DNA from 3 places in the Variovorax sp. VaC1 genome. Region 2 is predicted to be linked to each of the others. Evidence: riboswitches for the same ligand, from Rfam matches in the RefSeq annotation. Region 2 holds a riboswitch; each other region holds the start of a gene.

Region 1 (7,266 bases), on a different contig from region 2:
GCGAGCCCGCGCTCGACGTGCTGCTGGCCGACCTGCAGGTGTCGCTCGACCGGCCACAGGAGGCCATCGACGCGGTGCGCAGCACGCTGGTCGGCCTGGCCGACGCGGGCAGCGACGGCATTCGCCGCACCGGCGACCTGGGGGCCGACGTGCTGGTGCGCCACATCATCGGCCTGGACCCCACGCGGCGCGGCATCGCGATTGCCGACAACGCCGAAGCCGGCATGCGGCTGACTTTCTGCCGCCGGAATGCGCAGGCCGCGCGCGCCGACCTGATGCGCATCTGCGCGGAAATCCGCGAGGAGCTGGAGCCGGAAGAGCAGACGCTGGCGACCGCGCGCGCGGTCGCAGCGGGCGAGGCCGAAGCGGCGCCGCATCCGGCGCGACGCATCGCGGGGGCGGTGTACGTGAGCTGCTCCGGGCGCGGCGGGCCGCACTTCGGCGCACCCGGCGCCGAGTTGCAGATCGTGCGCCACGCACTCGGCGACGTGCCGCTGGTCGGCTTCTTCGCGGCGGGCGAGATCGCCCGGCACCATCTGTATGGGTATACGGGTGTGCTGACGGTGTTTACGGCGCCCGACTGACCTGGCGCCTTCGACGGGCAAAAAAACGACGGGCGGGTTTCGGACGGCGGCAAGCGTCGCTAAAATCCGCCCGCTTTCTTGAATCTCTGCTGCTGCAAGAAAGAGCCAACCGCGTGTTCTGAAAAAGCGCGCGGTCGATCTCTTTCGCCTCGCCACGCGATGTGGTCCGGGGCAGGAAACCGACACGGTTTCCGCAATGGAACAGCAGCCATGAGCAACCCTCATTTCTCCAGGCTCCAGCGTGCCTTTTCGCGCGCGGGCATTGCCGTCGATTACCGCGACGGCGTCTATCACCTGCACAACGAGGCTTCGCAGGCCACGGTGCTCCTGCCGCCCAGCCTTCCGCTGGAAGAAAAGGCGGTCAACCAGTTGCTGGCCTTTGCCAGCGTGCGCTCGCCCGACGGCGCGCAGGGCGTGTGCAAGGCCTGCGCGACGCCGGACTTTCATCCGGGCTCGGTCGCGCCGGTCGGCAGCGTCGTGGCGACCGACGCCGACTTCGTCATTCCCGCTGCGGTGGGCACCGACATCAACTGCGGCATGCGGCTGCTGACCACCGGCCTCACGCTGGACCAGGTGGCGCCGCACAAGACGCGGCTGATCGAGCGGCTCACGCGCAGCCTGCTCGACAACGGGCGCGATGTGCCGGTGCACACGACGGCGTTCAAGGCGTTGTTCGACGTGGGGCCATCGGCGTTCCTGGAGGCTGTGCGAAGCGATGGCCTGTGGTCTTCGTGCGACCGCGAGCGGATGCAGGCCGAGATCGACGCTTGCATTGGCCTGGCGAGCTTCGGCGGCAGCGCCCAGCATGCGCCCGAGGCCTACACCGGTGCGCGGCATGAAGTGTTCCGCGACCCGTGCCTGGGCACGCCGGGCAGCGGCAATCATTTCGTCGAGCTCCAGGTGGTTGACCAGGTGATGGACCGGCACGCGGCCTACCGTGCGGGTTTGAAGGCGGGCGAGGTGGTCGTGATGATCCACAGCGGCTCGCGCGACATCGGCTTTCATGTCGGCGGCCGATGGATGGATCGCGCCCGCAACGAATGGCCCAAGGGCCTGCGCCATCCGAAGAGCGGCCTGTACGGCCTGACGGGACCGTTGGCGCAGGAGTACCTGGAGGCGATGGGCGTGGCGGCACGCTATGCGTGGGCCAACCGTGTTGTGCTGGCCGAGCTGGTGCGCAAGGACTTTGCGGAACTGCTCGGTGCCACCGCGTCGAGGCTCGTGGTCGACATGCCGCACAACGTGGTGCTGCGCGAGCACGGCATGAACATCCACCGCAAGGGCGCGACGCCGGCGCACGAGGGGGACCTCGCGCTGATTCCTGGTTCGATGGGCGATCACTCGTATCTCGCGACCGGGCTGGGCCATGACGACTGGCTGTGGTCGTGCAGCCATGGCGCCGGGCGGCGCATGCGGCGGCAGGAGGTGCGCGCGATGCGGCCAACGCCCGGCGACGAGAGCGCCGATTGGCAATGCGTCACCTTGCGCGAGGAGCGCCGGATCGAAGAGGCGCCGCAGGCCTACAAGCCCATCGGCGCCGTGATCGATGCACAGGAGCGCGCGGGGCTGATCCGCTGCGCCGTGCGGCTCAAGCCCTGGGTCACGTTCAAGGCGTGACCTGGGGCTCGATGGCGGATCAGCCCATCGCGGGCTGCGAAATGCGCGGCTGGGGTGCGGGCATGCCGGTGAACGCGAAATCGACCTCGGGCACCAGCCCGCTCACGATCCGCGCGATCGACTTGCCCGAGCCGCAGGCGTGCGTCCAGCCGAGCGTGCCGTGGCCGGTGTTCAGGTACAGGTTCGGCAGTTTGGTCTTGCCGATCAACGGCACGTTGCTCGGCGTGGCGGGGCGCAGGCCGGTCCAGAACTGGGCCTGCGTGGTGTCGCCGGCGCCGGGGAACAGCTCTTCGACGCGCCGCACGATGGCTTCGCAGCGCACGCGGTTCAGGTCGCGGTCGTAGCCGTTGAGCTCGGCCGTGCCGGCGATGCGCAGGCGGTCGCCCGACTCTGAGGTGTAGCGCGAGAACACGAGCTTGAATTCGTCGTCGGTCAGCGAGACCTGGTGGGCCTTGGAGGCGTCCTTCACGGGCAGCGTCACCGAGTAGCCCTTGGCCGGGTAGATCGGCAGGCGGATGCCCAGCGGCGCGGCATACAGCGGGCTCAGCGAACCCATCGCGAGCACGAAGGCGTCGCCGCGGATGCGCTGGAAGCGGCCTTCGGCGTCGGTGGCTTCGACGTGGTCGATGCTGCCGCCGGCTTCGCGCAGGGCGGTGACCGTGTGGCTCATGAGGAACTTGACGCCGGCCGCGGCGGCCAGGCCCACGAGTTCGCGCGCAAAGCGGTTGGCGTCACCCGATTCGTCTTCGGCCGTATAGGTGGCGCCGGCCAGCTTCGGGCGGATGTGGGCGAGGGCGGGCTCGATCTTCACGGCTTCGTCGGCGGAGATCACGAGGCGTTCGCAGCCCAGGGCGCGCATCTGCTCGGCGGGCTTGAGGGCACCGTCGAATTCTTTCTGCGTCGTATAGAAATGCAGGATGCCCTGGGTGCGCTGGTCGTAGTTCAGGCCGGTATCGCGGCGTAACTGCTGCAACGTGTCGCGGCTGTAGGTGCCCAGGCGAACGATCTGCTCGATGTTGTGTTTTGTGCGCGCCGGCGTGCATTCGCGCAGGAACTGCAGGCCCCAGAGCCACTGGCGCATGTCGGCGCGGATGCGGAACAGCAGCGGCGCGTCTTCCTTGCCCAGCCATTGCAGCACCTTGAGCGGTGCGCTCGGGTTGGCCCAGGGTTCGGCATGGCTGACAGAGATCTGCCCGCCGTTGGCGAAGCTGGTTTCGGCGGCGGGCGTGGCCTGCCGGTCGATGACGGTCACTTCGTGGCCGAGTTGCTGGAGGTAGTAAGCCGAAGTCACGCCGAGCAGGCCGGCGCCAAGAACGATCACGCGCATTTCAAGTACCTTTGAGGTTGCAGCGCTTGAATGGCGGGCGTGGTTTGCTATTTTTTCAATAGCAAGCAACCGGGCGGCCGCCGTCCAAGTTGCCGCTCCCCCTGTCCTCGGTACCTGAGAGATTCACCCTGCTGCACCCGCAGCGGGTTTGCTCCTTCGGTGCACCACCGCCATGTTTCGTGGGGTGGTGGCTCTCCAGACGGCTGTATCAGTTGGTGCAGTACAGATCCCTTGTTCGGACCGACCTGAGCGTTTATGGGAGTTTGCGCCTTCGGTAGGGCCACCTGGGTGGCCCGCTCTCCTGCATTGGGCGCGATTGTAGGCGGGGCTTGCGTGGACGCCAAACCTGCGACTTGGCCCCCTCTGGCCAATGGGATAATCGCCCGTTGATCTGCCGAAGGGCAATCGTTCCACAACAACAGGGGACTCCATGATCCTGGTTACCGGCGGCGCCGGCTTCATTGGCGCCAATTTCGTACTCGACTGGATCGCGAACAGCGACGAGCCGGTCGTGAACCTCGACAAACTGACCTACGCGGGCAACCTGGAAACGTTGGCGTCGCTCAAGGGCAACCCGAAGCACATCTTCGTGCAGGGCGACATCGGCGACAGCGCGCTGCTCGACCGCCTGCTGGCAGAGCACAAGCCGCGCGCCGTGGTGAACTTCGCCGCCGAGTCCCACGTCGACCGCTCGATCCACGGCCCGGAAGACTTCGTGCAGACCAACGTCCTCGGCACCTTCCGCCTGCTCGAATCCGTGCGTGGTTTCTGGAGCGCGCTGCCGGCCGACCAGAAGGCTGCCTTCCGCTTCCTGCACGTCTCGACCGACGAGGTCTACGGCTCGCTCTCCAAGACCGACCCGGCCTTCACCGAAGAGAACAAGTACGAGCCCAACAGCCCGTATTCGGCCAGCAAGGCTGCCAGCGACCACCTCGTGCGCGCCTGGCACCACACCTATGGCCTGCCGGTGCTGACCACCAACTGCTCGAACAACTACGGCCCGTTCCACTTCCCCGAGAAGCTGATCCCGCTGATGATCGTCAACGCGCTGGCCGGCAAGGCGCTGCCCGTGTACGGCGACGGCATGCAGGTGCGCGACTGGCTCTACGTGAAGGACCACTGCAGCGCCATCCGCCGCGTGCTCGAAGCAGGCAAGCTCGGCGAGACCTACAACGTGGGCGGCTGGAACGAGAAGCCCAACATCGAGATCGTCAACACCGTTTGCGCGCTGCTCGACGAACTGCGTCCCAAGGCCGACGGCAAGCCATACAAGGAGCAGATCACCTACGTGACCGATCGCCCGGGGCACGATCGCCGCTATGCCATCGATGCGCGCAAGCTCGAGGCCGAGTTGGGCTGGAAGCCAGCCGAAACCTTCGACAGCGGCATTCGCAAGACCGTCGAGTGGTACCTCGCGAACGGTGAGTGGGTGCGCAACGTGCAAAGCGGCGCGTACCGCGAGTGGGTCGAGAAGCAGTACGACACGAAGGCTGCGGCATGAAGTTGCTGCTGCTGGGCAAGGGTGGTCAGGTCGGTTGGGAGCTGCAGCGCAGCCTGGCGCCCCTGGGTGAGCTGGTTGCTCTTGATTTCGACAGCACGGATTTCAACGCCGACTTCAGCCGTCCCGAGCAACTGGCCGAAACGGTGCTCAAGGTGCGTCCTGACGTGGTTGTCAATGCAGCGGCGCATACCGCCGTCGACAAGGCCGAAAGCGAGCCCGAGTTCGCGCGCAAGCTGAACGCCACGTCGCCGGGCGTCGTGGCCGAGGCCGCGCAGCAGATCGGCGCGCTGATGGTTCACTACTCCACCGACTACGTCTTCGATGGCAGTGGCAGCAAGCCCTGGAAGGAAGACGACGCAACCGGGCCGCTCAGCGTGTACGGCCAGACCAAGCTTGAAGGCGAGCAACTGGTGGCCAAGCACTGTGCGAAGCACCTGATCTTTCGCACCAGCTGGGTGTATGCGGCGCGCGGTGGCAACTTTGCCAAGACCATGTTGCGGCTGGCGAAGGAGCGCGACAAGCTGACCGTCATCGATGATCAGTTCGGCGCGCCCACGGGCGCGGAACTGCTGGCCGACGTGACGGCACATGCCATTCGGGCGACGCTGCAGGACCCGTCCAAGTCCGGGCTCTATCACGCGGTGGCCGGTGGTATCACCACATGGCACGGCTATGCGCGCTTCGTGATCGAGCAGGCGAAGGCGGCAGGCGTGGAACTCAAGGCAAGCCCCGAAGCGGTCGAGCCCGTGCCCACCACCGCATTCCCGACGCCGGCCAAGCGGCCGCACAACTCGCGCCTCGACACCTCCAAGCTGCAATCGACCTTCGGCCTCGTGCTGCCCGACTGGCAGTCCGGCGTCGCTCGCATGTTGCGCGAAACCTTCTGAGATCCTCAGAGCAAGCCAAGAGACACGAACATCCATGACCAAGACGACGCAACGCAAAGGCATCATCCTCGCCGGTGGCTCGGGCACCCGTCTACATCCTGCGACGCTGGCGCTCAGCAAGCAGTTGCTGCCGGTGTACGACAAGCCGATGATCTACTACCCGCTCAGCACGCTGATGCTCGGCGGCATGCGCGACATCCTGATCATCAGCACGCCGCAGGACACGCCGCGCTTCCAGCAACTGCTGGGCGACGGCAGCCAGTGGGGCATCAACCTGCAGTACGCGGTGCAGCCGAGTCCGGATGGGTTGGCGCAGGCATTCATCATCGGCGACAAGTTTGTGGGCAATGACCCGAGTGCGCTGGTACTGGGCGACAACATCTTCTATGGCCACGACTTTGCCCACCTGCTGGCCGATGCGGACGCCAAGACCTCGGGTGCAACGGTGTTCGCCTACCACGTGCATGATCCCGAGCGCTACGGCGTGGTGGCCTTCGATGCCAAGGGGAGGGCGAGCAGCATCGAGGAAAAGCCGCTCAAGCCAAAGAGCAGCTATGCGGTCACGGGCCTCTACTTCTACGACAACCAGGTCGTCGACATCGCCAAGGCTGTGAAGCCGAGCGCGCGCGGCGAGCTCGAGATCACCGCGGTCAATCAGGCGTACCTCGACCGCGATCAGCTCAACGTGCAGATCATGCAGCGCGGCTATGCGTGGCTGGACACCGGCACGCACGACAGCCTGCTGGAAGCGGGGCAGTTCATCGCCACGCTGGAGCATCGGCAGGGCCTGAAGATCGCATGCCCCGAAGAAATCGCGTGGCGCAACGGCTTCATCTCGACCGAGCAGCTCGAAAAGCTTGCCGCACCGCTCGAGAAGAGTGGCTACGGCAAATACTTGAAGCACCTGCTGAGCGACGAGGTGCGTTCATGAAGGCCACGCCCACCGCGATCCCCGAAGTGCTCGTGATCGAACCCAAGGTGTTCGGCGACGCGCGCGGCTTTTTCTTCGAGAGCTTCAATCAGAAAGCATTCGACGAAGCGATCGGCAAGCATGTCGATTTCGTCCAGGACAACCATTCGCGCTCTGCCAAGGGCGTGCTGCGTGGGCTGCACTACCAGATCCAGCAACCGCAGGGAAAGCTCGTGCGGGTGGTGCGCGGTGCGGTGTTCGACGTGGCCGTCGACATCCGCAAGTCGTCGCCGACTTTTGGCCAGTGGGTGGGTGTCGAGCTGAGCGAAGACAACCACAAGCAGCTCTGGGTGCCTGCCGGGTTTGCGCACGGCTTCCTGGTGCTGAGCGAGACTGCGGAGTTTCTCTACAAGACCACCGACTACTACGCGCCCGCCCAC
Region 2 (7,266 bases):
CAGTCGTCGAGCGTCGCGGGCAGCGACGGGTCGCGCACCAGTTCTTCGCACAGCACCGCCAGCCGGGCGTGGCGCGGCATCGGCACGTGCAGCGACAGCGCGGGCGCGGCCTCGATCTCGTCGAGGATCAGCTCCATCACACGCTCGTCGCGGCTGCCGGGCGCGTAGTCCAGCGGCACCGACACGGCCGTGACGATCAGTTGCCGAAGCAATGCGCCGACGTGGATCACGCGGCACTCGCTGCCCAGGTCCGCGCGCGTGCCGGGCTCGACGAAGACGGTGCGCATCTTCACCTCGCCGGCCATGCGGATCTGGTGCTCCATGCCCGGCGGCACCCAGACGCCGCGGCCGGGCGGCACCACCCAGCTGCCGGCCACGGCACTGACGATCATCACGCCCGAGATCGCGTGGATGAGCTGGCCGCGCCGGTGCGTGTGCGGCGGAATGAAGGCATCGCCCTCGGGGTCGGTCGCCAGCACGGCGACGGCGCGCGGCGTCGATTCGCCTTGCTCGGGTCGCAGATTGAGTTTGTCCATTTCTCGACGATGCTTGTGGATTCGTAGCGAGAACATCTTCGCACGGCTTCCTACGATGCCTTTCCACTCGGAAAACCAATCAAGGAAGCGATCGAATGAACAAGCGCCGACTCGGGCTGCTCACCGGCACCCATGCCGTCAATGACCTCTACCAGGGCCTCGTGCCCGCCCTGCTGCCCTTCATGGTCCTGGAGCGCGGCTACAGCTACACGGCCGTGAGCGGCCTGATGCTGGCGGCCACTGGCCTGTCGAGCGTGGTGCAGCCGCTGTTCGGCCTGTACGCCGACCGCCATCCGCGCAGCTGGCTGGTGCCGACGGGCTTTCTGGTGGCGGCACTGGGCGTGGTGCTGGCGGGCCTGAGCCAGAGCTACCTGCTGACCTGGATCGCGGTCGCGCTGTGCGGGCTGGGCATCGCGGCCTACCACCCGCCCGCGACGGTGGCGGCCCGCGCGGCCGGCGGCGCCTCGCAGAAGGCGATGAGCGTGTTCTCGGTGGGCGGCACCATCGGCGCCTCGTTCGCGCCCTTGCTGGCAGCCACGGTGGTCGGCGGTGGCGGCCTGTCGCACAGCTACCTGCTGGGTGTGCCGGCACTGGCGATGGGCGTGGTGTGGGTGGTGGCCAATGCGCGGGGCGGTGCCGGCGCCGCGGCGGCGGCCCTGGCCCGCAAGCAGGCCGGCAGCGAGGTGCTGAAGCCGCACAACGACTGGCGCGCCTTCAGCCTGCTGGTCGCGACCATCGTGGGCTGGTCGATTCCTTACGTGACGGTGCTGTCGATGCTCTCACTGCGCATCACCCGCGACCTGCACGGCACGACCTTCCAGGGCGCCGCGGCACTCACCGGCTTCACGGCGGCGGGCGCTGTGGGCGTGCTGCTGGGCGGCTGGCTCGGCGACCGCATCGGCCGCATGGGCACGATCCGCAGCGGCTATCTGCTCGCGCTGCCGGCGCTTGCGGGCCTCGTGCTCGCACCGACGGCCGGCTGGGCGTTGGCCTGCACCGCGCTGCTCGGCCTGAGCATGTTCCTGCCGTTCGCGGCACAGGTCACGCTGGCGCAGGACTACCTGCCGCGCAACCCGGCCACGGCCAGCGGCATCACGCTCGGGCTGGCGCTGTCGGTGGGCGGGCTGGTGTCGCCGCTGTTCGGCATGCTGTCGGATGCGCGCGGGCTGGGCGTCACGCTGACGGTGGTGCTTTGCGTGCTGTGCGTCGCGACGGTGCTGGCCTTGCGGCTGCGCAACCGGGCACAGGTGATTGCGCCGGTCGAACTCGACGGGGCCGCCGCGGCCTGAACGGCATCGATTCGATTCGGCCCGGGGCGGGTTCGCTGCCAGAATCGGCGTCGCACTCGACGCTGATAACTGACAAAGAGGGAAACCGCGCCATGAATCGATTCGTCACCTGTCTTCTTGCCGGGGGCCTGCTCTCCACGGCAGCCCTTGCCGCCGCACCGGCGGCACCTGCTGCAGCGGCCGCGCCCGCGGCGCCTGCCGCGCCTGCCGCAGCACCGGCTCCGGCAGCACCACCCGCCGCAGCCCCTGCGGCAGCCCCCGCGGCGCCACCCACCGCGGGCATCGCCGAAGTGGAAACCGCCGTGCGCGCCTGGGCTGCAGCCTGGTCGGCCCGCGACGTGGACCGCTACCTTGCCGCCTATGCGCCCGACTTCACGCCGGCCCGGGGCAAGGACCGCAAGCGCTGGGAAGCCGATCGCCGCGCCCGCATCGCGAGCAAGTCGAAGATCAGCGTGACCATCGACGACCTCGTCATCAGCGTCAGCGGCCAGACCGCCAGCGCGCGCTTCAAGCAGATCTACCGCGCCGACAGGCTGAACCACACCGACCGCAAGACGCTGGAGCTGCAACGCGTGGGCAACCAGTGGCTGATCCGCAAGGAAAGCGTCGGCGCCTGATCCGCACCGGGGAAGCAGGTGGCAATCCCCCTTGTAAATTCCCTTTCTGTAAGGGGAAAAGGTTCATGAAGATGTCACCACTTGCAACGATGCTCCAGCCTTCGATCTCCGAAAGCTGTGGCTGCCATGTTTCCCACCAAGACCGACAAGGCGCGCGACGAACTCCAGGGCGGCCAGCGCACGCTCAGCCAGCGTGAACGCGCGCTGCTTTTGATGGCCGACGGTCGGCGCTCGCTGACCGACTTCAGCCCGCTCTTCACGAACCGCGGCGAAGCCGAGCAGGCGATCCAGGCCCTGGTGCAGCGGGGCTATCTGGAAGACCCGGCGGCCGCCGCCGCAGCCGCCGCACAAGCGGCAGCCCAGGCCGCCGCGGCCGCGCAGCCCGCTCCCCTGCCCGCCGCCGAACCGATCCGCGTCGCCACCTCCACCGACACCTTCGACGGCAAGCGTTCGCTGGCCACCACGCGCATGTTCCTGTTCGACATCTGCGAGCGCATGTTCGTGCGGCGCGACCCCAAGTTCGCGCTGCAGATGCGCGACGCCCTGCGCGAGGCCCGCGACCGCGAAGCCATGCTGACCATCGCCGCGCTGATGCTCACCGAAATCGAGAAAAGCGCCGGCGCGGAGCGGGCCGAATCGCTGCGCGAGCGCATCGACAAACTGTTGCCGCCGGCCGAGGTCGTGCACTGAAACCCGAAGCCCCGGCCCGCGCGATCCACTACACTCGCCCGGGTCAGGAGAGAGCCCCGCGCGACGGGGCCGCCGAAGGCGCAGGGGTTTCCCGAACGCTCAGGCAAAAGGACTGACAAGGCGCCGGTGAAAGCCGGCGTTTCCTTGCTGGAGAGAGGCCATTGCATGCATGCATTGCACCGGCCCACCGAAGGAGCAAACCCCGATCGTGGGGCGAATCTCTCAGGTAAAGCGGACAGCAGGGGTGGCCCGTGGCGTTGCAGCCATGGATTTCGACTGCCCCTTTGGAGTGCCTCCTGGTGACTTCCTCCGCTTCCGCCGCCCCGCTTCTCAAGACGCCGCTCTACGACCTGCACGTGGAGCTTGGCGCCCGCATGGTCCCCTTCGCCGGCTACTCGATGCCGGTGCAATACCCCGCCGGCCTGATGGCCGAGCACAAGCACACACGCGATGCGGCCGGCCTGTTCGACATCTCGCACATGGGCCAGTTGCGCCTCATCGGCCCCGACGCCGCAGCCGCCTTCGAAACCCTGATGCCCGTCGACGTGATCGACCTGCCCGCCGGCAAGCAGCGCTACGGCCTGCTGCTGAACGACGAAGGCGGCATCCTGGACGACCTGATGTTCTTCAACGAAGGCAATGGCTCGATCTTCGTGATCGTCAACGGCGCCTGCAAGGTCGACGACATCGCCCACATCCAGCGCAAGATCGGCGCGCGCTGCGAGGTGCAACCGCTGCCCGACCACGCGCTGCTCGCGCTGCAGGGCCCGCAGGCCGCCGCCACGCTGGCGCGCCTGTCGCCCGGCATCGAGCGCTTCGTGTTCATGACCGGCGGCGCGGTGCAGATCGGCGGCATTGCTGCCTTCGTCACCCGTAGCGGCTACACCGGTGAAGACGGCTTCGAAATTTCGGTGGCGGCTAAAGACGCCGACGCCCTCGCCCGCCTGCTGCTGGCCCAGCCCGAGGTCAAGCCCATCGGCCTGGGCGCGCGCAATTCGCTGCGGCTCGAAGCCGGCCTGTGCCTGTACGGCAACGACATCGACACCACCACCACGCCGGTCGAAGCCTCGCTCAACTGGGCGATGCAGAAGGTGCGCCGCGCGGGCGGCGCGCGCGAAGGCGGCTTTCCGGGTGCGGCCAAGATCCTGGCGCAGCTCGCCGCAGCCACCGCGGGCGCCGCCGGCCACACCGACCACGACACGCTCAAGCGCAAGCGCGTCGGCCTCGTCGCCCTCGAACGCATCCCGGTGCGCGACGGCACGCTGCTGCAATCTTTCGAGGGGCATGACATCGGCATCGTCACCAGCGGCCTGCTCGGCCCGACGGCCGACCGCTGCATCGCCATGGGCTATGTGGCCACCGCCTTCGCCGAACCCGGCACGCGCGTGCAGGCCATCGTGCGCGGCAAGCCCGTGCCGATGGAAGTCTCGACCATGCCCTTCGTGCCCACCCGCTACTACCGCGGCTGAGCAACGGCAGACCCGGCTAGGCTCTGCACCCCGATCATCATTTTTTCCACGAGGAGTTTTCTCATGAGCATCAAGTACACCAAGGACCACGAATGGGTCTCGGCCGAAGGCGGCTCCGCCACGGTCGGCATCACCCTGCACGCACAGGACGCGCTGGGCGACGTGGTGTTCGTCGACCTGCCTGAAGTCGGCAAGACCTTCGCGCAGGGCGAAGTCGCCGGCGTCGTCGAATCGGTCAAGGCCGCCGCCGATGTTTTCATGCCCGTGTCGGGCGAGATCACCGAAGTCAACGAAGCCCTGCGCGCCGACCCGTCGCTGGCCAACAGCGACCCGCTGGCCAGCGGCTGGTTCTTCAAGGTCAAGCTGAGCGAGCCCGCGCAACTCGACGCGCTGCTCGACGCCGCCACCTACGACAAGTTCGCCGCCGAATCCTGAAAATGCGCGCCCCCCGGCTTGCCACTTCGTGTGCTGTGCTCTTCCCCACGGGGAAGGCAAGGCCCGCGTCGGGCCAGCCCGGCGGCGACCGCTGAGTCTTTTCTTCCTTAACGCCGATCCATCACGCCATGCCGATCCCCGCCCTTCCCTCTTTGCAAGAACTAGAGAACGCCGAAGAATTCCTTGCCCGCCACATCGGCATCGATGCGGCGGACGAGGCGCGCATGCTGCCGGTGATCGGCTCGGAAACGCGCGCGGAACTCATCGACGGCATCGTGCCCGCGGCCATCCGCCGCGCACGGCCGATGCGCCTGCCCGCACCGGTGACCGAAGCCGATGCGCTGGCCGAACTGAAGGCGTTGGCGTCGAAGAACAAGGTGTTCAAGAGCTTCATCGGCCAGGGCTACTACGGCACGCACACGCCCGGCGTGATCCTGCGCAACGTGCTGGAAAACCCCGCCTGGTACACCGCCTACACGCCCTACCAGGCCGAGATCTCGCAGGGCCGCATGGAAGCCCTGCTCAACTTCCAGACGATGGTGTGCGACCTGACGGGCATGGCCATCGCCAACGCCTCGATGCTCGACGAAGCCACGGCCGCCGCCGAGGCCATGACGCTGGCCAAGCGCAGCGTGAAGAGCAAGAGCAACGTCTTCCTCGTGTCGGGCGACTGCCATCCGCAGACCATCGAGGTCATCAAGACGCGCGCCGCGCCGCTGGGCATCGAGGTCAAGGTCAGCACCGTGTCGGAAACGCTGCCGCACCTGATGGTGAGCGGCGCCTTCTTCGGCGTGCTCGCGCAGTACCCCGCCACCACCGGCCACGTGCACGACCTGCGCCCGCTCGCGGGCCATGCGCACCAGTGCGACGCCGCCTTCATCGTCGCGGCCGACCTGCTGGCGCTGACCTTGCTCGCGCCCCCGGGTGAATGGGACGCCGACATCGTCTGCGGCACCACGCAGCGCTTCGGCATGCCGCTGTGCAACGGCGGCCCGCACGCCGCCTACCTGGCCTGCCGCGACGAGTTCAAGCGCTCGCTGCCGGGCCGCCTCGTCGGCGTGAGCGTCGACACGCACGGCCAGCCCGCCTATCGCCTGGCATTGCAAACGCGCGAGCAGCACATCCGCCGCGAGAAGGCCACGTCCAACATCTGTACCGCGCAGGTGCTGCCGGCCGTCGTTGCCAGCATGTACGCCGTGTACCACGGGCCCGATGGACTGACGCGCATCGCGCAGCGCGTGGCCGCGCTCACCGCCATCCTCGCGCAAGGCCTCGTGCAGATGGGCCGCGAGCCGGTCAACAGCACCGCCTTCGATTCGCTGACGATCCGCACCGGCGACGACACGCCGAAGATCATCGAGCGTGCCCACGCCGCCGGCGTCAACCTGCGCCAGCGCCTGCAGCAGCACCTGGGCATTTCGCTCGACGAGACCAGCACGCGCGCCGACGTCGAAACGCTGTGGGCGCTGTTCGTGCCCGCTGGCACGCCGATGCCGCGCTTCGACGACCTTGCCGGCAACGCCACGCCGCTGATCCCCGAAGACCTGCGCCGCACCAGCGCGTTTCTCACGCACCCGGTGTTCAACACGCACAAGAGCGAAACCGCGATGCTGCGCTACATCCGCAGCCTGTCCGACAAGGACCTCGCGCTCGACCGCAGCATGATCCCGCTGGGCAGCTGCACGATGAAGCTCAATGCGACCAGCGAGATGATTCCGATCACCTGGCCCGAGTTCGCGAACATCCACCCCTTCGCACCGGCCGACCAACTGCAGGGCTATGCGCAGCTCGACGCGCAGCTGCGCGCCTGGCTGTGCGAGGCGACCGGCTATGCGGGCATCAGCCTGCAGCCCAACGCCGGTTCGCAGGGCGAGTACGCGGGCCTGCTGGCCATCCGCTCCTTCCATGAAGCCAAGGGCCAGGGCCATCGCAACATCTGCCTGATTCCCTCGTCCGCCCACGGCACCAACCCCGCGAGCGCCCAGATGGTGGGCCTGCAGGTGGTGGTGACGGCCTGCGACGCGCAAGGCAACGTCGACATGGACGACCTGAAGCGCGCCTGCGAGAAGCACAGCGCCAACCTGGCGGCCGTGATGATCACCTACCCGAGCACGCACGGCGTGTTCGAGACCCGCGTGAAAGAACTGTGCGAGCTGGTGCATGAGCACGGCGGCCGCGTGTACGTCGACGGCGCCAACATGAACGCGCTGGTCGGCGTGGCCGCGCCGGG
Region 3 (7,266 bases), on a different contig from region 2:
GAACATCTTCTTGTCCAGGTGCTGGCCCAGGGCGAAGCCTTCGACCAGCGCCTGCCACTTTTCTTCGCTGAAATGCGGGTTGCCCTTGTTCAGGGTGGCCGTGCATTCCCGGGGCGTGACGTCGTTGAAGCGCTCCGTCGCCGGGTCGACGAAAAACACGTTCTGGCGATAGGCCTCGGGTGCGCTGTCCAGGCGCGCGCCGGCCGCCGTCAGACGGCCGGTGGCGGGCAGCGCCCCCGCGATCGCCTGGAGCAGCGCCGACTTGCCGGTGCCGGTGTCGCCATGCAGCAGCGTGACGCCGGGGCCGATGGCGGCGTTCCAGCCGGCGGCGAGTACGGGTTGACCCGGATATGCGAAGCCAAGGTCCTGGATCTGGAGAAGGGGGTGGGGAAGGGGAGAGGCGGTCGTGTTCACGCGCCGGTTTTACCCCATCGGGCGGCGGCGGCTGGCTACCATTCGCGCATGAAAAAACTCCTCACCCTCGGTGCCGGCGCATGGCTCGCCGCCATGGGGCTCGCGGGCGCCGCCGTGGCCGCGCCCTCGGCGCAGGTCTTCTTCGCGGTCAAGGCGCCGGAATCCGTCGATGTCGACTGGCGCGCCCACCTGTGCGCCTTGCTGCCCCAGCCCTGCGATGCCCAGGCCCTGAAGCTGCACCAGCCGCGCGACGGCAAGGCCGATGACTACCTGGTCATTTCAGAAAAGCCGTTGGCGATGGCGCGCGTGAAGCGCAACACCGCCGCCAACGCCTGGCAACTCGAACGCCTGCACGACTTCTCGGCATATGCCCTCTCGCTGCAGCAAGACCGCCAGAGCGGCGACCCCAAGGTGTCTCTCGCGCTTGCACCGGCGCTTTATCCGCTGGCCGAAGGCCGCTGGGCCGTGGCCGTGACGCAGAGCGAATCCGAGAGCTACTCGGGCGGGGGTGCGTCGTCCGTCACGGCCGATTTCGTGCCGCTCGACACGCCGGCCGGGCAGCCGGCCAAGGCCGTGCGTGAAGGCATTCCGTTCTGGTGCTCGCGGATGATCCGTGCCTGCTTCACCGAGAAGGAATACAAGACCTCGAAGCACTGCCACGACGAAAGCAGGGGCAACCTGCGCATCGCCTACGGCGAGCCCGCCAAGGCCGGCGACCCCTACGTGTGGCGCTATACGTGGCTGCAAAGCGACTGGCCCGCGCACACCGGCCCCAGTGCCGACAAGCGCACGAGCGTCAACTTCACCGACAAGACGATCGAAAAGGCCGACTTCTGCGGCGGCGGGCTGAACTAGTTTTTTCCGGCGTGCCATCCGGCCCGGGTGGCCTGAGTGGCACGCAAACTGCTTGGAGAGATTGATCCAGGAGAAATGCCGGCTCGATGCTTCGAGTTAGTGCATTACCGAAGGCGATAGCCCAGAACGCTCAGGTCCCAAGACTGGATTTTTTCTAACGCTGGAGAGCGTTGCCCGGCGCCGTCAAGGCGCCGAGGGCAGCCGCCGAAGGGGCAAGCCATGCGCGATGCGCGTGCATGGTGAATCTCTCAGGCCAAAGGACAGCAGGGGCACGCCGCGCCAACGCGCGGCGTGTCCTTGTTCGCTTCCGGAGCCTGTGTCCATGACTTCCATCCGAGCGCCTCGCGCGTCCGCGCCAACGGCTTTGCCGTGGCGACAGCCTGCGCGTGGCCGAAGCCTTTTCACGGCCACACCTTCCTCTTTCTTTCAACCGGAGAACTGAACCATGCTGTCGAAGAAATCCCTGATGAAAACCGTCCTCGCAGGCGCGATGTTCGCGGCCGCTGCCGCGAGCAGCTTCGCGCAGGACGCGGGCAAGGTGCTGCGCCTGGTGCCGCAGTCCGATCTGAAGATCCTCGATCCGATCTGGACCACCGCCTTCGTCACGCGCAACCATGGCTACATGGTCTACGACACGCTCTTCGGCGTGGACGAACGGGGCAAGGTGCTGCCGCAGATGGTCGACAAGTACACGACCAGCGCCGACGGAAAAACATGGAACTTCACGCTGCGCAAGGGCCTGGCCTTCCATGACGGCAAGCCGGTCACCTCCGACGACGTGCTCGCCTCGCTCAAGCGATGGGGGCAGCGTGACGGCCTGGGCCAGAAGATGTTCGCCGCCATGGACAAGACCGAGGCGGTCGATGCCAACAGCTTCAGGTTCGTCTTCAAGGAGCCCTTCGGCATGGTGCTCGACGCACTGAGCAAGCCTTCGTCGAACCCGCCTTTCATCATGCCCGCGCGCGTGGCCGCCACGCCGGCCGACAAGCAGATCGACGACGCCACCGGCTCCGGCCCCTACATCTTCAAGAAGGATGAATACCGCCCCGGCGAAAAGATCGTCTACCTGAAGAACACCAAATACGTGCCACGTGCCGAAGCGCCTTCCGGCACGGCCGGCGGCAAGAACGTGTACGTCGACCGCATGGAATGGATCGTCCTGAAGGACGCGCAGACCCAGGCCAATGCGCTGGCCAACGGCGAGGTCGACATGATCGAGTGGGTGCCGTCCGAGCAATACACCGCGCTCAAGAACAACCCCGCCATCACGCTCGACAGCCCCGTGTCGAAAGGCTCGTTCGCGCTGCACCTGAACCACCTGATCCCGCCTTTCGACAACCCGAAGATCGCGCAGGCCGCCTTCATGGCCATCAACCAGGAGGCGCTGATGCGCGCCCAGCTGGTGCACAAGGAGCTGTACAACAGCTGCGCTTCCATCTACCCCTGCGGCTCGGCCTTCGCGTCCGACAAGACCGGCTACTTCACCGGCAAGCCGCAGTTCGAGAAAGCCAAGGCGCTGCTCAAGGAAGCAGGCTACGACGGCAAGCCCGTGGTGCTGATGTACCCGGCCGATTTCGCGGTGCTCAACAAGTTTCCGCCGGTGATGGCGCAACTGCTCAAGCAGGCCGGCTTCAACGTCGACATGCAGTCGATGGACTGGCCCACGCTGGTCACGCGCCGCGCCAAGAAAGACCCGGTGGCCAATGGCGGCTGGAACCTGTTCATCACCGGCTGGGGCATTGCCGACAACATGAACCCGATGTTCTTCGCGCCGCTCACGGGCAATGGCGAAAAAGGCTGGTTCGGCTGGGCCACCGACGACAAACTGGAGCAGCTCAAGTCCGACTTTCTCGCCAGCAGCGAGGAACCCAAGCGCAAGGAACTGGCCACCGCCATCCAGCAGCGCGTGTACGACACCGGCATCTACGCGCCCATCGGCGAGTACAAGCCGCTCACGGCCTACCGCAAGGGCGTGGTGAGCGGCGTGGTGCGCTCGCCGGTGGCCGTGTTCTGGAACCTGAAGAAGAACTGAGACAGCTGGAATCAGGGAGTCACCCATGCTGCTCTTTCTTGCACGCCGCATTCTCTCGACCGTGCCGGTGCTCGTCATCGTCGCGCTCATCGTGTTCCTGATGCTGCGGCTCGCGCCCGGCGACCCGGCCGCCGCCATCGTGGGCGACAGCGGCACCAGCGAAAACATCGCCCGCGTGCGCGAGCAGCTGGGGCTCAACCAGTCGCTGCCCGTGCAGTTCCTTCACTGGAGTGCGCAACTGCTGCAGGGCAACCTGGGCGAGTCGTACTTCATGAAGAAGACGGTGGTGGAGCTGATCGGCCAGCGCATCGAGGCCACGGTGTCGCTCGCGGCCGTGACGCTGGTGGCGACCATCCTCATCGCGGTGCCGCTCGGCGTGATCGCCGCATGGCGCCACGGCGGGTGGCTCGATCGCATGCTCATGGGCTTCTCGGTCATGGGCTTTTCGATACCGGCCTTCGTGATCGGCTATGTGCTCATCTGGATCTTCGCGCTGCACCTGCAGTGGCTGCCGGTGCAGGGCTACCAGCGGCTGAGCCAGGGGCCCTGGCTGTGGATCAAGCACCTGATCCTGCCGTCGGTCACGCTGTCGATCATCTACGTGGCGCTGATCGCGCGTGTCACGCGCGCGGCCGTGGCCGAGGCGATGACCGAGGACTACATCCGCACCGCGCGCGCCAAGGGCATCTCCGAGACGCGGCTGCTGATGCGCCACGCGCTCGCCAACGCGGCCATTCCCATCGTCACGGTCATCGGCATCGGCATCGCGCTCCTGATCGGCGGCGTGGTGGTCACCGAAACGGTGTTCGCCATTCCGGGGCTCGGGCAGCTCACGGTCGATGCGGTGCTGTCGCGCGACTTTCCGCTGATCCAGGGCATCACGCTGTTCTTTTCCGTCATCTATGTGCTCATCAATCTGCTGATCGATGTGAGCTACCTGGTGTTCGACCCCCGCATCCGCTACTGAACGAAGTGAACGGAAACACCATGACCGATTCGACCCTTCCCCTGGCCGCAGCGCCAGACATCGCCGTCGAAGCGCTGGCACCGCCGAAGCGGCGCTCGCTGCTCAAACGCATCCTGGCCGACTGGTCGGTGCGCGCGGGCGGCAGCGTGTTGCTGCTGCTCGTGCTGATGTCGCTGGCCGCGCCGTGGCTCGGCACCATCGACCCGACCGCCATCGACCCCGGCAGCGGCAACCTCATGCCCGGCACGCGCGGCGAATTCAACAGCCTGGCCGGCGACACCTTCGAGCACCTGTTCGTGATGGGCACCGACAGCCTCGGGCGCGACATCTGGAGCCGCACGCTGTACGGCGCGCGCGTGTCGCTCACGGTGGGCATCGCGGTGGCCGCGCTCGCCGTGGTGTTCGGCATGCTCGTGGGCCTGCTGGGCGGCTACTTCCGGCGCATCGACGGCGCGATCATGCGGCTGATGGACGGCGTCATGGCCATCCCCGGCATCCTGTTCGCGATCAGCCTGGTGGCGCTGTTCGGCGGCACGCTGCTCACAGTGGTGGTGGCCATCGCGGTGCCCGAGATCCCGCGCGTGGCGCGGCTGGTGCGTTCGGTGGTGCTGACGGTGCGCGAAGAGCCGTATGTCGAGGCGGCGATTGCGCTCGACACGCCGACCTGGAAGATCCTTGCGCGGCACATCCTGCCGAATGCGATTGCGCCGCTGATCATCCAGGCGACTTACGTGTGCGCCTCGGCGATCCTGGTGGAGGCCATCCTGTCCTTCCTCGGCGTGGGCCTGCCGGCGGACATGGCGACCTGGGGAAACATCATGGCGGAGGGCCGCGCGCAGTTCAACCAGTACCCGCACAACGTGCTGTTCCCGGGCATCTTCCTGGCGCTCACGGTGCTGGCCGTGAACATCCTGGGCGACGGGCTGCGCGACACGCTCGACCCGAAGTTCAACAAGCGCGGAGGCTGAGCCATGACGCAACAAGCCTCCGTACTTTCCGTTCGCGACCTCGCCATCGCATTGCCGCGCGGCGGCGACCGGCCGCATGCGGTCGACAAGGTTTCCTTCGACGTGCCACCCGGCAAGATCGTCTGCCTGCTCGGCGAATCGGGCTCGGGCAAGTCGGTCATTGCCAATGCGGTGATGGGCCTGCTGCCTTCGGGCCTTGTGCCGGTGCGCGGTGCCATCGAATTGCAGGGCGAGAACCTGCTCGCCGCGCCGGCCTCGCGCCTGCGCCAGTTGCGCGGCCCGTCGATGGCCATGGTGTTCCAGGAGCCGATGACCGCGCTCAACCCCGTCATGACCTGCGGCGCGCAGATCGACGAGATGCTGGCGCAGCACGTGCGCATGGGCGCGGCCGAGCGGCGGCAGAAGATCCTGGCGATCATGGCGCGCGTGCGGCTGCCCGAGCCCGAGCGCATCTTCGCGTCGTACCCGCACCAGCTGTCGGGCGGGCAGCGCCAGCGCATCGTGATCGCGATGGCGCTGATCCTCAAGCCCGCGCTGCTGATCTGCGACGAGCCGACCACTGCGCTCGACGTGACGACGCAGGCCGAGATCCTCAAGCTCATCCTCGAGCTGCAGACCGAGAACGGCACGGCCGTGCTCTTCATCACGCACGACTTCGGCGTGGTGGCCGAGATCGCCGACGAGGTGGTGGTGCTGCAGCTGGGCGCCATGATCGAGAAGGGCGACAAGATGGCGGTGCTCACGGCGCCGCGCGAGCCCTACACGCGGATGCTGCTCGATGCGGTGCCCGAGCTGTGCGCGCACAAGCGCCCGCCGGTCGCGGACGCCTACCCGCTGCTCAACGCCGTGAACATCTGCAAGACCTACGTCACGGGCGCATGGCCCGGCAAGCGCCGTACGGTGACGGCGGCGCGCGACGTGTCGCTGGCGGTGCGGCCCGGCGAAACCGTGGGCATCGTGGGCGAATCGGGCTCGGGCAAGTCGACGGTGGCGCGCTGCATCGCGCGGCTGATCGACCCGACCTCGGGCGACATCTTTGCCGACGGCCGCTCGGTGGCGCATGCCAGGGGGCGCGCACTGTCGCCGTTTCGCCGCACGGTGCAGGTGATCTTCCAGGACCCGTACCGCTCGCTCAATCCGCGCCAGACCGTGGGCGCGTCGATCGTCGAAGGGCCGGTCAACTTCGGCATGCCGCACGACAAGGCCTGGGCGCGCGCCGAAGAACTGATGCGGCTGGTGCGGCTGTCGCCCGACGCGCTGCGCCGCTACCCGAGCGAGTTCTCGGGCGGGCAGCGCCAGCGCATCTCGATTGCGCGCGCACTGGCCTGCGATCCGCAGGTGCTGATCGCCGACGAGGCGGTGTCGGCGCTCGATGTGTCGGTGCAGGCGCAGATCCTGCGGCTGCTCGACGAGATCCAGCAGCGGCTGAAGATCGGCATTCTCTTCATCACCCACGACCTGCGCGTGGCCAGTCAGATCTGCGACAGCGTGATCGTGATGAGCCAGGGTGAAATCGTGGAGCGTGGCGAAGTGAAGGATGTGTTCTTCGCGCCGCAACACGCATACACGCGCAAACTGCTGGCTGCCGCGCCCGGTCGCGACTTCGCCTTTGCGCGCAGCTGAAATCCCTTCGTTCCCACGCCAATGAAAAAGGATTCCATGAAAGTCTTCATCGCCGGTTTCCAGCACGAGACCAACACCTTCGCGCCCAGCAAGGCCGACTGGGCCGCGTTCAACGCGGGCTCGAGCTTTCCGCCGTACCGGCGCGGCGCCGCCATCGTCGAAGCCTACGCGGGCAGGAACATTCCGGTCGGCGGCTTCATCGACGCGGCGCGCGAGAAGGGCTGGTCGCTGGTGCCCTCGGCCTGGGCCGGTGCCACGCCCTCGGCGCACGTGACCGAAGACGCGTTCGAGCGCATCTCTGCCGCCATCACCGAAGACCTGGCCGCCGCCCTGGCCGATGGCGGCATCGACGCGGTCTACCTCGACCTGCACGGCGCGGCCGTGACCGAGCACCTGGAAGACCCCGA

Evidence for each region. Region 2 has a riboswitch for glycine ahead of gcvT (glycine cleavage system aminomethyltransferase GcvT). Riboswitches for the same ligand answer to the same signal wherever they lie in the genome.
Region 1: it holds a riboswitch for glycine, as region 2 does, so the genes downstream of both, ACGLHS_RS19125 (D-amino acid dehydrogenase) here and gcvT (glycine cleavage system aminomethyltransferase GcvT) in region 2, are expected to answer to the same signal.
Region 3: it holds a riboswitch for glycine, as region 2 does, so the genes downstream of both, ACGLHS_RS28600 (ABC transporter substrate-binding protein) here and gcvT (glycine cleavage system aminomethyltransferase GcvT) in region 2, are expected to answer to the same signal.

The regions. Positions count from the first base shown of each region.
Region 1 covers NZ_JBIGLT010000004.1:487,331-494,596, reverse strand. Annotated here, with positions in the region: gene ACGLHS_RS19135 (FIST C-terminal domain-containing protein) at 1-584, shown strand, start outside; gene ACGLHS_RS19130 (RtcB family protein) at 795-2,201, shown strand; gene ACGLHS_RS19125 (D-amino acid dehydrogenase) at 2,221-3,528, opposite strand; glycine riboswitch at 3,620-3,737, opposite strand; glycine riboswitch at 3,742-3,842, opposite strand; gene rfbB (dTDP-glucose 4,6-dehydratase) at 3,959-5,029, shown strand; gene rfbD (dTDP-4-dehydrorhamnose reductase) at 5,026-5,916, shown strand; gene rfbA (glucose-1-phosphate thymidylyltransferase RfbA) at 5,951-6,847, shown strand; gene rfbC (dTDP-4-dehydrorhamnose 3,5-epimerase) at 6,844-7,266, shown strand, end outside.
Region 2 covers NZ_JBIGLT010000001.1:692,820-700,085, reverse strand. Annotated here, with positions in the region: gene ACGLHS_RS03420 (AraC family transcriptional regulator) at 1-536, opposite strand, end outside; gene ACGLHS_RS03415 (MFS transporter) at 632-1,825, shown strand; gene ACGLHS_RS03410 (hypothetical protein) at 1,918-2,442, shown strand; gene ACGLHS_RS03405 (hypothetical protein) at 2,569-3,132, shown strand; glycine riboswitch at 3,167-3,257, shown strand; glycine riboswitch at 3,270-3,381, shown strand; gene gcvT (glycine cleavage system aminomethyltransferase GcvT) at 3,429-4,601, shown strand; gene gcvH (glycine cleavage system protein GcvH) at 4,665-5,036, shown strand; gene gcvP (aminomethyl-transferring glycine dehydrogenase) at 5,165-7,266, shown strand, end outside.
Region 3 covers NZ_JBIGLT010000008.1:141,501-148,766, reverse strand. Annotated here, with positions in the region: gene ACGLHS_RS28610 (ATP-binding cassette domain-containing protein) at 1-414, opposite strand, end outside; gene ACGLHS_RS28605 (hypothetical protein) at 463-1,269, shown strand; glycine riboswitch at 1,420-1,543, shown strand; gene ACGLHS_RS28600 (ABC transporter substrate-binding protein) at 1,736-3,301, shown strand; gene ACGLHS_RS28595 (ABC transporter permease) at 3,327-4,268, shown strand; gene ACGLHS_RS28590 (ABC transporter permease) at 4,289-5,236, shown strand; gene ACGLHS_RS28585 (dipeptide ABC transporter ATP-binding protein) at 5,240-6,859, shown strand; gene ACGLHS_RS28580 (M81 family metallopeptidase) at 6,896-7,266, shown strand, end outside.